2 regions of the Paenibacillus sp. CH40 genome follow, and region 1 is predicted to be linked to the other one. Evidence: a T-box and tRNA genes for the amino acid it is inferred to sense, from the RefSeq annotation. Region 1 holds a T-box; the other holds one or more tRNA genes.

Region 1 (7,752 bases):
GCACTTCCTGTAATCCAACAAACAGTAAGGGTCAATATAGGTCTAGTTAACACAAGCTTAGCTTGAATACAATCACCTTCCGGTAGCAAACATTGCTTTCTGTCCAAAAAACACAAAACAAAAAGAACCTCTGACAAAATAGCATTCGTCAGAGGTTCTTCCTCGTTTACTTTTTTAATTCATTACATCCATCAGCGTTTCTTTTGGTGGATGATAGGTTTTCAGCATACGAAAGGCGATTCCCTTTTCCTCCATCATAGCACGAACCTTGTCGGCATCTTTGGGATAAGGTCGGTGGTATACAATCTCCACAATACCGCTGTTCGCCAACATATTGGCACACGTCCAGCATGGCTGGTCGGTGACATATACTGAAGAGCCTTCACGATCAATTCGGTCAGTAAACAGCAGCAGGTTCTGCTCCGCATGAATAGTGCGAATACAACGCTGCTTCTTAACCATTTCCTCGCGCCCATCACGGTGAACGACCTCATACTCCTCTGAGATCATGCAGCCTGCCTCAGAACAGTCAGGTACCCCGGATGGTGCTCCATTATAGGCCGTCCCCAAAAGCTTTTTACCTTGTACAAGTACGGCTCCAACATGACGCCGCGCACAGCGCGAACGGGTGGATACCATATAAGCGATATCCATGAAATAGGTGTCCCAGTCCTTGCGTACATCTGCACTCATTTCCATCTCTCCCGTATAAACAAGTTAAAACGTAAACCATATCCGCTACCGCCGTTCTCAGGACCTGTACATTATAAGCTTATATAAGTTACAAACTGACATACGGCTTCATTTTAGCCAACATTTTAGCTCCGATTCCCTTTACATGATCCAAATCGTTCACACGTTTGAACGCCCCGTGCTGATTACGGTAGTTCAGTATAGCCTCGGCTTTTTTAGCCCCAACCCCTGGTAATTCCATTAACTCAGCAGCAGTCGCCGTGTTGATGTTTACCTTTTTTTCGCCGGAATCGGGTGCAGTAACCGAATCACTTACCCTATTGGTCCTACTCGTCGTTGCACCACTCGAACTAACAATACCTGTGTCTGAGCTCGGATTCGCAACACCTGACTGCTTTACGGTACTTGAATTTCCCGCAATAGAGTTTTCGCTCACAGCAGCAGATACACCAGTAGAAATCTGCACAGTATCACGTTTCACATTGTCAGCGGCTTCGGCATTCCTACTGCGCTCAGTTTTGTCTGAAGGTTCTTTTACACCAGGCTTTTTCTGGGCGTAGTCACTGCTGCGCTGCGACTCATTTGGCTCTGCCCCCATCGCCACAGCCTGCTCCACCTTATGGTTAAGTAAAGTCCACTCTTCTTGCGGCTCAGAGCGCTGTCCTCCGGCAAATAAAATAAGTCCACTCCCGATTACAGCAAGCGTTATCGCTGTTCCTGTCCAAACACGTTTCATTTCCGTATCGTCCCCTACTCCACATGGATTTCGGGAAATTGAGCCGACTGAAAACACCGTCTCAATCAAACAGAGCAAGTCTGTCCAATTCCCGTTAAACCGGAGGGTGCAAACAACCTCCATACGGTCTCGCTGTGAGCATTTTCACAAAAAAGTGGTACGACCCCGGGGACGATCTAACATCCTCAGACATAAAATTCGTCATGTCGGCCAAGACCAGGCGCATACACTAAGAAGAATGACAGCTGACAGCACAGCGTCTATACCGCAAAGTATGAAAGGAGGACGTTGAACAATGAAAGTTGGATTTATCGGGACTGGCAGCATGGGAAGTCTGCTAATTGAGTCTTTTATTAATTCTAACGCACTCAAGCCGCAGCAAATATCAGCAAGCAATCGAACGCATTCCAAAGTAACCGAGCTAGCCCGTCGCTATCCAGGTTTGCATGCAGCCCAAAGCAACCGTGAAACGGCAGCGGAAAGCGATGTTATGTTTATCTGTGTGAAGCCGCTGGAATCAAAAGCCGTAACGGATGAAATACGCAACGTCATTACAGAAGAGCAAATCGTCGTATCTATCACAAGCCCGGTGCAGATTCGTATTTTGGAACATGCACTGAAAGCCAAAGTATCCAAAATTATTCCAAGTATCACCCACCAAGTGGGCAGCGGAGCCTCACTGTGCATCCATGGAAGCCGGATTACAGAGGAGGATCGCACCCTTCTGGAAGAGCTTATGTCCCACATCAGCAGGCCGATTCGGGTTAAAGAATCTTATACTCGGATCACGTCGGATTTTTCGAGTTGTGGTCCTGCTTTCTTGGCCTTTTTTATGGACCAGTGGATTCAAGCCGCAGTTCAAGCTACAGGTATAGACCGTACGGAGCTATGCGCCCTGGCCGGTGAAATGATCATCGGCACTGGAAAGCTGCTCACGGAAGGCGGGATGACACCAGCCGAGTTACAGGCCAGAGTGGCGGTTCCGGGAGGTATTACCGCCGAAGCTCTCGCATTGTTGGACATCAGCCTGCATAGCGTCTTTCCCGAGCTAATACAGGCCACGCACAACAAGTATGAAGAGGACATGCAAAAGGTAGATGTCTCCTTCGGCTTAAAGCCGATTAACCGGCAACAATATTAACCAGTTTACCTGGAACAGCAATTACCTTGCGGATCGTTTTGCCGGCCAGTGCCTGCTGAACATTGTCCAACGACACAGCGAATGCCTCCATCGCTTTAGCATCAAGGTCCTTGGCAATCGTTGCACGCTGTACGATTTTACCATTTACTTGCACAACAATTTCCACTTCGGCGTCCACCGTCCATGCTTCATCATAAGCAGGCCAAGCCGCGTAGGTAATGCTATCATTGTGCCCCAGCAGCTGCCACAATTCCTCAGCCAGATGGGGTGCAAGCGGAGACAGCATTTGCACGAAGTTTTCCATTGCTGCACGCGGCAGAAGGTCTGCTTTGTATGCATCGTTGGTGAAGATCATCAGCTGGCTGATCGCTGTATTGAAGCGCAGCGCATCCAGATCTTCGGTTACTTTTTTCAGCGTTTTATGCCAAGTACGATTGAACTCATCGCTACCGCCGTCATTTGTAATTTTATCATTCAGGCTACCATCCTCGGAAACAAACAGGCGCCATACGCGGGACAGAAAACGATGTGCTCCCTCTACCCCATTCTCATTCCATGGCTTGGTCGCTTCCAGCGGCCCCATAAACATCTCATAAATACGCAGCGTATCGGCGCCAAATGTATTGACAATATCATCAGGATTAATGACATTACCGCGTGATTTACTCATTTTTTCATTGTTGTTGCCCAAAATCATACCCTGGTTGACCAGCTTATAAAAAGGCTCTTTCGTTTCCACTACGCCGATATCATACAGTACCTTATGCCAGAAACGGGCATACAGCAAGTGAAGAACCGCATGTTCCGCTCCGCCAATATACAAATCAACAGGCATCCATTCACGTTGTTTCTCTTTGGATACAAGCTCTTTGTCATTTTTCGGATCAATAAAGCGCAGGTAATACCAGCAACTTCCTGCCCATTGCGGCATTGTATTCGTCTCGCGACGTGCTTTCATACCTGTCTCAGGATCAATGGTTTCCACCCAATCTGTTGCGTTCGCCAGCGGGGATTCACCTGTACCTGAAGGCTTGATATTGTCCATCTCCGGTAGTACGAGCGGAAGTTGGTCCTCAGGAACCGTTTTGATCGTTCCATCCTCCAGATGAATTACCGGAATCGGCTCGCCCCAATAGCGTTGACGGCTGAACAGCCAGTCACGCAGGCGGTAGGTGACTTTGCCGTGTCCTTTGCCCTCGGCTTCCAGCCATTCAATCATCTTCGGAATCGCTTCCTCATTGGTAAGTCCATTCAGCGGGCCTGAATTGACGTGCGGTCCATCCTCAGTATATGGCTCATTAGCCACATCTCCACCTTGGACAACCTCAATGATATTCAATCCGAATTGCTTGGCAAATTCCCAGTCACGCGTATCGTGAGCAGGTACAGCCATAATCGCTCCAGTTCCGTAGCCTGCCAGTACATAGTCAGCAATCCAGATCGGCAGCTTTTCGCCGTTCACCGGGTTCACTGCATAAGCTCCTGTGAATACGCCTGTTTTATCCTTGGCCAGATCCGTACGCTCCAGATCGCTTTTACGAGCAGCTTGTTCACGGTACTGTTGTACAGCATCCTTTTGCTCAGGCGTAGTGATAATATCCACTAATTCCTGCTCTGGTGCCAGCACACAGTAGCTTGCGCCGAACAGTGTATCTGGGCGGGTTGTAAATACTGTGAGTTGCTCGTCATAGCCTTCAATTGGAAAACGAACCTCTGCCCCGGTAGACTTACCGATCCAGTTCCGCTGCATATCCTTAATACTCTCAGACCAATCCAGTTCCTCCAGATCATCCAGCAGACGATCCGCGTATTCCGTAATTTTCAGCATCCATTGACGCATTGGTTTACGGACGACCGGATGACCGCCACGCTCACTCTTGCCGTCAATAACTTCTTCATTCGCCAGCACTGTTCCCAGCGCTGGGCACCAGTTCACGGGTACTTCAGCTACATATGCAAGGCCGCGCTTGTACAGCTGGATGAAGATCCACTGTGTCCATTTGTAATAATCAGGGTCCGTCGTGCTGATTTCACGATCCCAGTCGTAGGAGAAGCCGAGCGATTTGATTTGACGGCGGAAGTTATTTACGTTTTTCACCGTAATTTCGCGTGGGTGCTCCCCTGTATCCAGCGCATGCTGCTCGGCAGGCAGACCGAAGGCGTCCCAACCCATCGGATGCAGTACGTTGTAGCCGCGCATTCTTTTATAACGTGAAACAATATCCGTAGCTGTGTAGCCCTCTGGGTGGCCTACATGCAGGCCGGCTCCAGATGGGTACGGAAACATATCCAAAGCATAAAACTTCGGTTTGCCCGGCTCTTCCCCGGTGCGGAACGTCTTGTTCTCATCCCAATATTTCTGCCATTTTGGTTCAATACTTTGCGGTTGATAGCCGTGCTTCGGCTGTGTGTCTGTCATTGTCTTTTCCTCCTCAAACGGTATGCAACAAAAAAACCTCTGCATCCCGTAGCGTGTCAGCGCTAGGGACGAGAGGTTATATTCCCGTGGTACCACCCTAGTTAGCAGAAAGCGTTCTTCGCGTTCTACTCCCTTTGCACCTGATAACGGAGGTGATCCGATGCGGGTTAATAACAGGATACAAGCACCTGTAAAGGCGTTCCTGCGTTGGACGCATATCTCCGAGGCGAGTTCACTTTGCGCTGTCAACCGGCTTGCACCACCCGCCGGCTCTCTATATGTCCAGACAAAGCTACTATTCCTCATCAGCGATTGTTTAACCGTTAATAATGGCACTATTATATTGAAAACCGCGAAAAAAGTCAAATAAGGACTAGCTTTGGTGTTAAAGACCCTCTTCATACTAATTGTTCATGACACATGCATACGAATGTTTTATAATAACTTCGAATTAAATTGATGCAAATTGAGTTGAGTTGAGATAAGAAAGGTGAGCTGAGACATGGCACAGATTAAAATTTTTGGATTAAAAGAAACTCTAAATCCAATCAAAAAGCAACTATCAGAGGTGATTCATTCTGCTGTGGTGGATGCGTTCAAATATCCTCCAGACAAGAGGTTTCATCGTTTTTTCCCTATGGATCAGGAAGACTTTATATATGCCGATGGTCGCTCTGAGGCGTACACCATTATTGAAATCAGTATCTTTGAAGGCAGAACGACAGAAGCTAAGAAGCAGCTCATCCAGCTGTTATTCCAACGAATTACGGACCATTTTGGCATTGCTCCACAGGATCTTGAGATTACTATATTTGAAACGCCCAAACAGAACTGGGGTATTCGGGGTGTACCGGGTGATGAGCTTCAGTTGAACTATAAAGTGAATATATAAGTGCAAAAAGACGCCCTTCATGTCATCATGAAAAGCGTCTTTCTTTTCCTAAATTTGCTCAATGAGTCTTCACTATTTTACAGCAACATAAAACAGTCTCGCCGCGTCATCTTCTGCTTCTACCCATTCAAAATCCGCATATACCTTCACATCACGAAAACCTGCTTTGGACAATTCTGCCTTCATCCAGTCTGGATCATAGGCACGCTGTACATGTATTTCCTCGAAACGCTGATACAGATCGCGTCCTTCATGTTCTGCTTTCGCAAAGATACTAAGATGATGCTCAATTTCACAACGGGGAGTGTCCAACGCACATGTCCAGATATATGAGATAGAGCGATCATCCAGTACGAATGGCTGCTCTTCATCATAACGTAAAAACGTCTGCGGATGATGTACATCGAACAAGAAGGTTCCGCCAGGCTTCAGACCAGCATGAGTTCTACGAAAAGTAGAAATTATATCTTCTTCCTCCAACAAGTAATTCAGACAATCGCAAAAAGAAATTACAGAATCCACAGGCTCGGGTAAAATCCATTCTCTCATATCCTGCTGTATCCAGCGAACGCTTCCCTCACGAAACAATCGCTGTCCCTGGGGAGTGGTTTCCATTTTGCGACGGGCTACTGCCAGCATGTCAGAGGATAAGTCGATTCCAGACACTTCGAAGCCCGAGTTAACTAGGGGAATCGTAATCGAACCCGTTCCACAGCCCAGCTCAGCCACCGTATGCGGCATACCGTACTGATCCCAAGCCTGCCGTGCAAAGCGTAACCAGTCCGGGTACGGCATGTCCTGCATCAGCTCATCATACACATAGGCAAACTTCCGGTAAGAAGCCATTTTTATTCCCCATTCCCGTCCTTCGGTTTCGGCATTTTCTCCACCAGGTAGGTCCAGTTTTCCTTTTGTGTAACCATTCCTTCCTTCATCAGCTTGCCCATCGCACGCTTGAAGGCGGATTTACTAATACCAAACCGTTGCTTGATAATATCCGGCGGCGTTGCGTCGGAGTAAGGCATGCCGCCACCCGGACGCTCCTTCAGAAAAGCAATCAACCGCTCCGCATCCTCATCACGGCCTACTTCCTTGCGTGGCGACATCGCCAGATTGACCCGACCGTCTTCGCGAACAAGTGTGACCCGTACCTTGACCTCTTCGCCCAAGCGAAGCATCCGGTTGCGTTCCGAGGAGTGAATCATCCCAATCGCGCCAAAACCAAGCACACCTCCGTCCACCAGAACGAATGTACCCATTTGAAGCGGCTTGTACACCGTCGCCTGCACCCACGTATTCAGCCACGAATCAGGGGCGTGGAAGCACAACGGAGCAAGCTCCTGTTCCCCTGCCAGCTTAGCCCGCAGTCTGCCTTGCTTGTCATGCTCCATAATGGCATATACGTAGTCGCCCACCTGAGGATGTAAATCTCGGTTTTCTGGCAACTCACGAATCGGCAGCAAAAGCTGACGACCCAATCCCATCTCTAGGAAACAACCCAAACGCGGATGCACATCGGCCACCTCAAGCTTTGCCATTTCGCCCAACGACAAGAACGGCCTTTTCATGGTTGCGGCCAAGCGGTCCTCTGTATCGTGAAAAATAAATACCTCCAACCGTTCACCAACTTCAATTTCACGTGTCAGCTCCGTATAATGCAGCAGCACATCCTGCTCACCAACAGTGAGAAAGTAGCCGAAAGGAGATACCTCACGATCCACCATAATGGTGACATAAGTACCGGCGATCAAACTCATACCTTTTCCACAACCTTAGCATCCGACCAGAGTCGTTCAATGTTATAGTATTCGCGCTCGTCGCGATGGAAGACATGCACTACGACATCCCCCAAATCCATTAGAACCCAACGG
Region 2 (7,752 bases), 180 kb from region 1:
CAGATAGGCAGAGCCACCAAAAACGTTCATTGCCTCAATTCCCACGACAACCATAATCGTCCCCCTCTCTCAAATACGCGACTCACATTTTTGCATACAAATGGCAGTATTGATTCCACCAAATCCCATGCTCAGATTCATGGTATTGTGAATAATTGCTGGTACAGACTCATTCTTCACCCAATTGCAGTCCAAATGGATAGGCTCCTCCAAATTACGGGTAGGGTGAAGTCTCGACTCTTTCATTTGTAAAAGAGTAGCCACAATTTCAACCGTTCCTGCCGCGCTCAAGCCATGACCGATAATGGATTTGGTTGCATTGATATAGGCATGTGACAATTTACAATCCTGTAGTGCCTTTATTTCTATCTCGTCTCCAACGATCGAGCCTGTCCCATGGGGATTAATATAATCAATCTCTTCCGGTAGCAGCTTTGCTTTCTCCAAAGCTCTTCTAATCACTCGGGCTTCGCCTTCGTAAGAGGGATTGGGATTCCGGTTTCGATCCATTCCCATATCCCATCCTGCAAGTTTGGCATAAGGTTTCTCCCGACGCCTCACAGCAGAATCGGCCCGTTCTATGACTACAACCCCGCAAGATTCCCCATAGATGAACCCGTCCCGCGACTGATCAAATGGTCGACACGCCATTGCAGGTTCATCGGCATATCGGTCGCTTCCCATCGCTCCCAAGGACCGCAATGCCTGGCATTCCATATACGAAATATCCATCAATGCCCCCATTGCAATACAAACATCAACACGATCTGCTTGAATGGCCTCAATTGCTTGAATGATTGCAACTTGTCCACTCGCGGATGCACCACCGACGGTATAAGCTAACCCCTGAATGCCGAACTGTTCGGTACATAGTCCGCACAAATCAGTATCCATAAAGGAAACCCCATAGGTCGGCGGTACAAAGCACATTTTTTCCCGGTAGGCCTCATAGGTCTGAAATAGCTCCCGTTGCTGAAAATTGGAGCCTCCAACCACCAGTCCAATACGGCTAGGATCAACGTTATCCAATTGGGCATCATTCCAGGCTTCTTGAAGGGTTACCATGGCCACCTGCCCCGAAAATGATGCTGTACGTAACATTCGTTTGGATAATGCCTTCGGATAAGACAAGGGTGGCAGCTCCGCACCTATAAATGAAGCTTCGCCTCTTCTGCCAGGGCGCTGCATGACGCCAAATGCATGCTGCCCTTTGAACAACGCCGAGGCAAAAGCAGCCTTCCCCTGCCCAATCGCCGAAGTCACACCAATCCCCGTAACGACTAACTCAGATTTTTCATAATTTTTCATAATTTCGCATAAAGTGCATCTGTCAATTCCCCTATATTTTTCACGCCAGACAATTCGACACGCGGAATATTAAGAGATAATGTTTCCATCGTCTTGTTTACAATTTCGGCCCGATCTACTGAATCTGCACCCAAATCCACCAATCGATCGCTATACTCGAACGTGTGATCTTGTAATTCAGGAAGCACTTCACAAATACAACGTTTAACAATATCGAATACTTCTTCCTTATGCATGGGTATCCTCCTAAAAAATAAATGATTTAAAACTCAACAAACCTGGTATTCAGTAAGCATGACCTACAAACGGATTTCGATGAAAAATTGTATTGAATTTCTCATAAATCCGAGAAGTATTCATACTCCATTCCGTCTTCCTTGGTGCTACAATCGTGCAGATATAGTCACCTAACCGGTAAGACTGGGCAGCATATTGTGGAAAATGTGAAAATGTACTTTGGAAGTATCCATCCACCAATCTGGTCTCATTCATTTCAAGTACATGCAGCGATGTTGTAAAACCTGTGCGCAATATTTTCGACAGGGCCTCCTTCACTGTCCAAAAAACCGTCAATAAAGCTGAGTACTCCCCTACTCCCCGCACGACAGAGATTCTTTCCTTTTCTTCCGTCGTCAGTTGGCTTTCAATTGTCTTATTTCGCTTAGAATCAATCCTCTCAATATCAATGCCCATGGGATGCGCTTCGGGAAAAACAACAGCCGCTCCGATATAGTCGCAATGGGCAATGCTCACCTGGTAACTGTGGACACCATTGATTCGAAGCATGGGCTGGCCAAAGACACCTGTCTCCACACTTACGTTGCGCAGGTTTGGCTCGCTTAACAGCACCGAAACTGCTTGTTTCGCACTTAGCCTGCCAAGCACAAAGTTGGATTTCCGCCGATGGAATACCAAACTCTCGAAGTAACTACACTCATCCGAATGGAAAACTTCCCGATCAAGGGGAGCGTCTGCGTTATAATCTGCATGGACAAAACTGAGGGCCGCCTTCATCACAGCATCTTCCCGCTTCAATATTAGTTGTTCTGCATACGAGGCTACGCATATCCCCCCTAGTAAACTACTAACTTAGCAGTCCAAATCAAAAAAGGCCTTCAAATCCCTTAAGGGTTCTGAAAGCTTCCTCATGGAGTATGAACTCGTCATAAGTTCTCCACTTTAAACCTTACTTATAATTTCCAACGCTACCCTCACTAACCTAATATCACCCATAAATTCCAACTGAATGACCGCTTGTCGTTTATGTCTATCTATTTTCTTGACTATACTCCCCCTTCCTTTAAGTGGGCCATCTAGGATACGTATATTGTCTCCTTCAATAATTCCAGTTGATGATTCTATACAATAGCTATCATTGCATAGACTTTCTAACATTTGTTTCTCCGAATCTCTCATTGAAGCTTCAAACTTCGAGTATCTCAATAAACGAATGATATCACTAGAAGTGCAAATCATTGAATTTGTACTGGTTACGAACTGCAAGTCAGGTAAATTCGACTCAATAAATACATAGCTTGGGAACAAAGGAGCCCATTCTTTCTTTACTATTCCTGCTACTTTAAAAAGTCTCTCTTGGAGAGGTATAAAGGGTTTGTAGACTTCAGAATCCAACCACTCATTAATAAGCTGCTTGACCTGTTCTTCCCTACCCGTTCGCACAAAAAACACGTACCAGCTCACTTAACTCATCTCCTATAAAAACGTACTGCCAAATCATCTTCTATAATGTCTACTACCCATATACATAGCTTCGCCCTTTCACTTATCCTACTTGATAAGCTACAATCTCTCACGATATATCCCTTATTAATGGTTAACGTGACCCGCCAGCGATTAACCACAGACAAGTTCCTTTATTTTTCATATAATCATATAATTGGAATAATGTTTTTCCATTATAATCCTCTACTCAAACCCTGTCAATTCACAGTTGATTGGGAACGGCAAGTTCATCATTGGATTCGCAAATCTTTCTGAAAATGGCTCAATTTGAGGTCATTATTATCTTTCGAGTACAGCTTTTATGTTTCTAGCGGCTCATAAAAAAACTGATCTGGGTGTTTTATACTAGTGAACTTGAGCATCTGAGGCATACACAAGCGATAGATCGTTATGTACTATTTTTTATATTCAAATTTTTCTCTCACCATTAGAACTGAACCACATTACAGACTCATTTGAAATCGAACAGTCCCTTTTGGTTCGGACGCATTCTAAATTTAATAAAAGATTCCTTACTCGTAAATTGAAAATAAATATTTTCATCCATGAGGTGATTGAGTGTAAAACCAGGCGCTTTACCAAATGAATGAGCAGGATAAATTTGAATAGAGTCATCAATTTCTCGCTTTATTTTTTGAACGCTATTATATAATTCTACCGGATCTCCTCCATTTGGGTCACAAAAGCCACAACCTTCAATGAAAATTGTATCCCCAGTAAATAAGCGATCTGACAACAGATAGCATACACTTCCCACGGTATGTCCGGGGGTCAAAAGACTTTTGATTTCCGTTTCACCAACCTTGATTGAATCCTTGTCTTTAATTGAATGTAAATTTCTACATCTAAAATTATAAAAATCGATTTCGTTTATTGACATGAATACTTGCGGGTTATATTTTTCTAGGAGTGGATTTACCAAATTAATATGATCCCAATGTGAGTGAGTTAATAGTATCGCTTTGAGATCGCCATTCAATTGTTGAAGATAGGATTCTACTTTCAATAAATCCCATGATGGGTCAACAATAGCTATGTCTCTTGTTTTCTCATCCATTACAAAATATACATAGTTAATGAAATTCATAAAACAAACTCTTAACTGTTCCATATGATAAGTCAGATTCATATCAGCTTCACTGAACCACCTTCCCAATGATTAATTAAAAACAACAACATTCTGTTTGAAGGATTTATACCTCTTCATTTTTGGAGATAATTTACACTCAATTATAAAGCCCCCATTTCGTGGTACCTACGATTATAACCATTGATGCAATAGAAAGGCTCCGACTCTCTGTTACAAGATCGCTTAATCTTGCCAAAACAAAAAACGCCTCTCCGTATGTTAACGGTGAGACGTTTTTTGTTGATCCTGCGTACCTGCTGAATGCTCCACTGCAGCTACAAGATCTCTCATTATTTTCGTTCATTTAACTTTGATGTGTCCATGGTAATTCAAGAATGCCGAGGACCGGGATCGAACCGGTACGGTAGTCACCTACCGCAGGATTTTAAGTCCTGTGCGTCTGCCAATTCCGCCACCCCGGCATAAATTTAGGAACGCTAATCTTTACACTTACTTGTCTTACAAGTATCTGAGAAACATGCATCTGATTAAGAAGTGTTCTCGTTATGTAAATGTCGTTCAATTGGGCACCAACATATAATACGATAATTTTATCGAATTGTAAAGTGTTTTTTAAAAAAAATAATAATTTTCTCTTTTTGTATAACTTGTGCACATTTGAATTACACTAATAAACGTCTTTCCAAACTACCAGAAGGGGTGTTACGAATGCGTGAAGGTATGATTCCAGCTGTTCTTGGAACGGTAGTATCGGCTTCAGGCGCTGTGTTGCTGAGCAGTAAGTACAAACTTGCAGCTACAGGCATTCTCGGTTTCGGACTGGCTCATGTTGTTCTGGGAGCGATTGATCTGATTGAGCATCGCTAGTTGTTTGGGAAGTGCCGGGCGGGATTTACTTCCTCCCGGTTTTATTTTTATCAACGTTTAGTCTGGAGCACAAGCGTTTATGTAAAGTATAGAAGCTGAATGTACCTAATAAAAGGAGCTGTGATGTACTATGAGAGATAATAACTCTGAAAAAAATCGTAATGACGATCAAATCGAACATAAACAATCCCTCGACAAGCGCGAGCCAGGATTTAATCGCATTCCTGACACCGATGCAGATACACCTGCTGCTACCGATATGATTGATGAAGCCATAGGTCGCGGGATAGACAAGTTACGTAACGATTTCACAAAATAAAGCATGGGTAATAGGACACAGGTTTGTGAGCAGCCCTTAATTTTATTTGTTTTGATATGTACAGTGATTTCGTAAAATCACTTAAAGATCAGCATAATCCAGCCAATGATCGATATCCACAGCACGATGCTGATTAAGAGTCCACACATGATACCAAAAGAGAAATTACCTTCATTCTTCGGCATAGTACTGCCAAATTTCAATCTAAGCTTCATTTGATTCCAGTTCATAGAACCCCCTCCTTAAGTTCTATTTCGGAATATGAAGCTTATTTTTTTAGACCTATAGTCATGTTTTCGAAAATAAAAAAGGGTTTTTCGTCCTATCACCCTGATCGCGGAAACAGGATTACTGCTATACCGACCAAACAAATCAATCCACCAATGAAATCGTACAAGTCGGGTGTCTTTTTATCAATCCACCAGCCCCATGCGATGGAAAGAACAATAAAGACACCTCCGTATGCTGCATATACACGCCCAAAGGAGGAAAAAACCTGAAAGGTAGCGATGATTCCATACACAGCCAAAATTACTCCGCCGCAAAGTCCGACATACCATGTCTTCCCTTCACGCAGCCACTGCCAAATCAAATATCCTCCTCCAATTTCAGCGATGCCAGCCAATATAAAAAGTAAAGCTGCCTTTAACACCATTTCACATCCCTAATTCTTCAAATTCTTTTCGTTTTTTTGGATATCTCAATTAGAGCACTCGAGCTAAAATGATAATCAATGCAATCACGCCAACTAGAATCAGCAGGTTGCTGACCTGACGCCATAAGCTAGGCACTCCCTCGGAGTGAAGCTTCCGCTGATTGGCATCAAAGTTCGCTTTGGCTCCTTCAGCATCTGCTGATCTAGAGAATGGTCTGTTTTCTTCATTCATAAGAGTACCTCCTTTTCAATCCACTTTAATCATACCAAACTTTTCCGTCGATTTCGCGGTGCTTTTATGCATATACTTACCACATATTTCTGATTGCATCTTCATATATATGAAGTGCATATCCATATGTCAATATTTCGCTGAATATAAAGTATGATGTCGAATCAAGGTAGAGTGGGTATTTAGACGTCTTTCATTGCAGGACGGTAGTTATGGTATAATTTAGTCAACTTGTTCAAGATCGTAACCAGCGCTCAATTGTTTACTGCAATTGTAATTAAATTCACATCCAAGAATCCACATCCCGGTTACAACCTGCATATTCTGTTTGTAAACCCAGGAGGAGGATACCGATGTCCCCAATCTTTATAGCAAGTTTAATGATAATGGGCATATTTTTATTTCAGGCAGCCATCGTTTTCGGCATCATACATTGGATTTCAAAACGCACCCAACGTCCAGCACAAACCAAAATGTATCTTGCAATGGGTTTGCTCGTTGTAATTTTAGGCTTCCTTGTATGGGACAACTGGATACACTCACAGGAATTCAATGGATGGGCCACGATTAGTCTGCTGGTGATTATTATTAGTGCCTATATACAGCTTAGAAAGCAAAAAGAAAAATACTAATCCCATTACCATGCATCAAAGGAGGAGCGCCATGAAATCTCACTCAACACGCTTTTGGTTACAGAGGGTGCTACTGCTAATGCTTGTTTTACTCTTCAGCGGCTCTCAGCAATCATTCATTGTTGCCGATGCCGCCCCGCCAATTAATGTTCAGGCCTCTGCCAAAGCCAAGCAATTACTTGCCTACCTATCTAATGTACCGGATGATATGCTAATTTCCGGGCAGCATGATTACTTAGAGGCACCGGATGAACAAAATAACAAGCTACAACAAATCAGCGGACAATACGCAGGACTTCACGGCTATGAGTTTGGAGGATTAGCTAATCAGTCCCGTACGGCCCTACAAGAGCAACGTCAGCATGTTGTGAATAGTGCTATCCAATGGAGTCAGGACGGCGGAATCGTAGCTATTACCTTCCATCAGGCGCTACCGGGCACACCCAAAACGTGGAAAAATGTACAAGCAAAAATAACTCAAGCTGAATTTAATCGTTACATCACGCCGGGTACCCCGCAATATAAACAACTGATCGCCGATCTGGATGAGGTGGCTCTGTCCCTTAAGACTTTACGAGACGCGGATGTACCTGTTTTATGGAGACCCTATCATGAGATGAACGGCAACTGGTTTTGGTGGGGGAACAAGCAAAATTACGCTAAGTTGTGGAATCTAATGTATGATCGGTTCACTCATGTCCATCATCTGGATAACCTGTTGTGGGTGTGGAGTCCCAATGCCCCAAACGCATATAGCACTCCCTATAATCTGTCCTTCCCAGGTATTAACCGGGTAGATATTCTTGCAGTTGATATCTATAATAATGATTATAAATCCTCCTATTACACTGAATTGCTAAAGCTTGCGCAGGGCAAGCCTATGGGAATCGGAGAAAGTGATATTCT

Evidence for each region. The T-box of region 1 lies ahead of leuS (leucine--tRNA ligase). A T-box ahead of a tRNA ligase gene usually reads a tRNA of that ligase, here a tRNA-Leu.
Region 2: it has a tRNA-Leu gene. The T-box ahead of leuS (leucine--tRNA ligase) is inferred to sense a tRNA for this amino acid. The anticodon was not compared.

The regions. Positions count from the first base shown of each region.
Region 1 is NZ_JANAVQ010000001.1:423,423-431,174, reverse strand. Features, by position in the region: gene NLX73_RS01905 (deoxycytidylate deaminase) at 175-693, opposite strand; gene NLX73_RS01900 (ComEA family DNA-binding protein) at 782-1,429, opposite strand; gene comER (late competence protein ComER) at 1,725-2,570, shown strand; gene leuS (leucine--tRNA ligase) at 2,551-4,989, opposite strand; T-box leader at 5,051-5,307, opposite strand; gene NLX73_RS01885 (tautomerase family protein) at 5,492-5,881, shown strand; gene NLX73_RS01880 (class I SAM-dependent DNA methyltransferase) at 5,954-6,727, opposite strand; gene NLX73_RS01875 (CvfB family protein) at 6,730-7,638, opposite strand; gene rsfS (ribosome silencing factor) at 7,635-7,752, opposite strand, start outside.
Region 2 is NZ_JANAVQ010000001.1:605,517-613,268, reverse strand. Features, by position in the region: gene NLX73_RS02745 (hydroxymethylglutaryl-CoA synthase family protein) at 1-54, opposite strand, end outside; gene NLX73_RS02740 (beta-ketoacyl synthase N-terminal-like domain-containing protein) at 70-1,308, opposite strand; gene NLX73_RS02735 (acyl carrier protein) at 1,305-1,544, opposite strand; gene NLX73_RS02730 (4'-phosphopantetheinyl transferase family protein) at 1,594-2,322, opposite strand; gene loaP (antiterminator LoaP) at 2,488-3,009, opposite strand; gene NLX73_RS02720 (MBL fold metallo-hydrolase) at 3,503-4,180, opposite strand; tRNA gene NLX73_RS02715 (tRNA-Leu) at 4,517-4,602, opposite strand; gene NLX73_RS02710 (hypothetical protein) at 4,850-5,008, shown strand; gene NLX73_RS02705 (hypothetical protein) at 5,139-5,327, shown strand; gene NLX73_RS02700 (hypothetical protein) at 5,405-5,557, opposite strand; gene NLX73_RS02695 (YnfA family protein) at 5,653-5,979, opposite strand; gene NLX73_RS02690 (hypothetical protein) at 6,032-6,214, opposite strand; gene NLX73_RS02685 (hypothetical protein) at 6,568-6,846, shown strand; gene NLX73_RS02680 (glycosyl hydrolase) at 6,878-7,752, shown strand, end outside.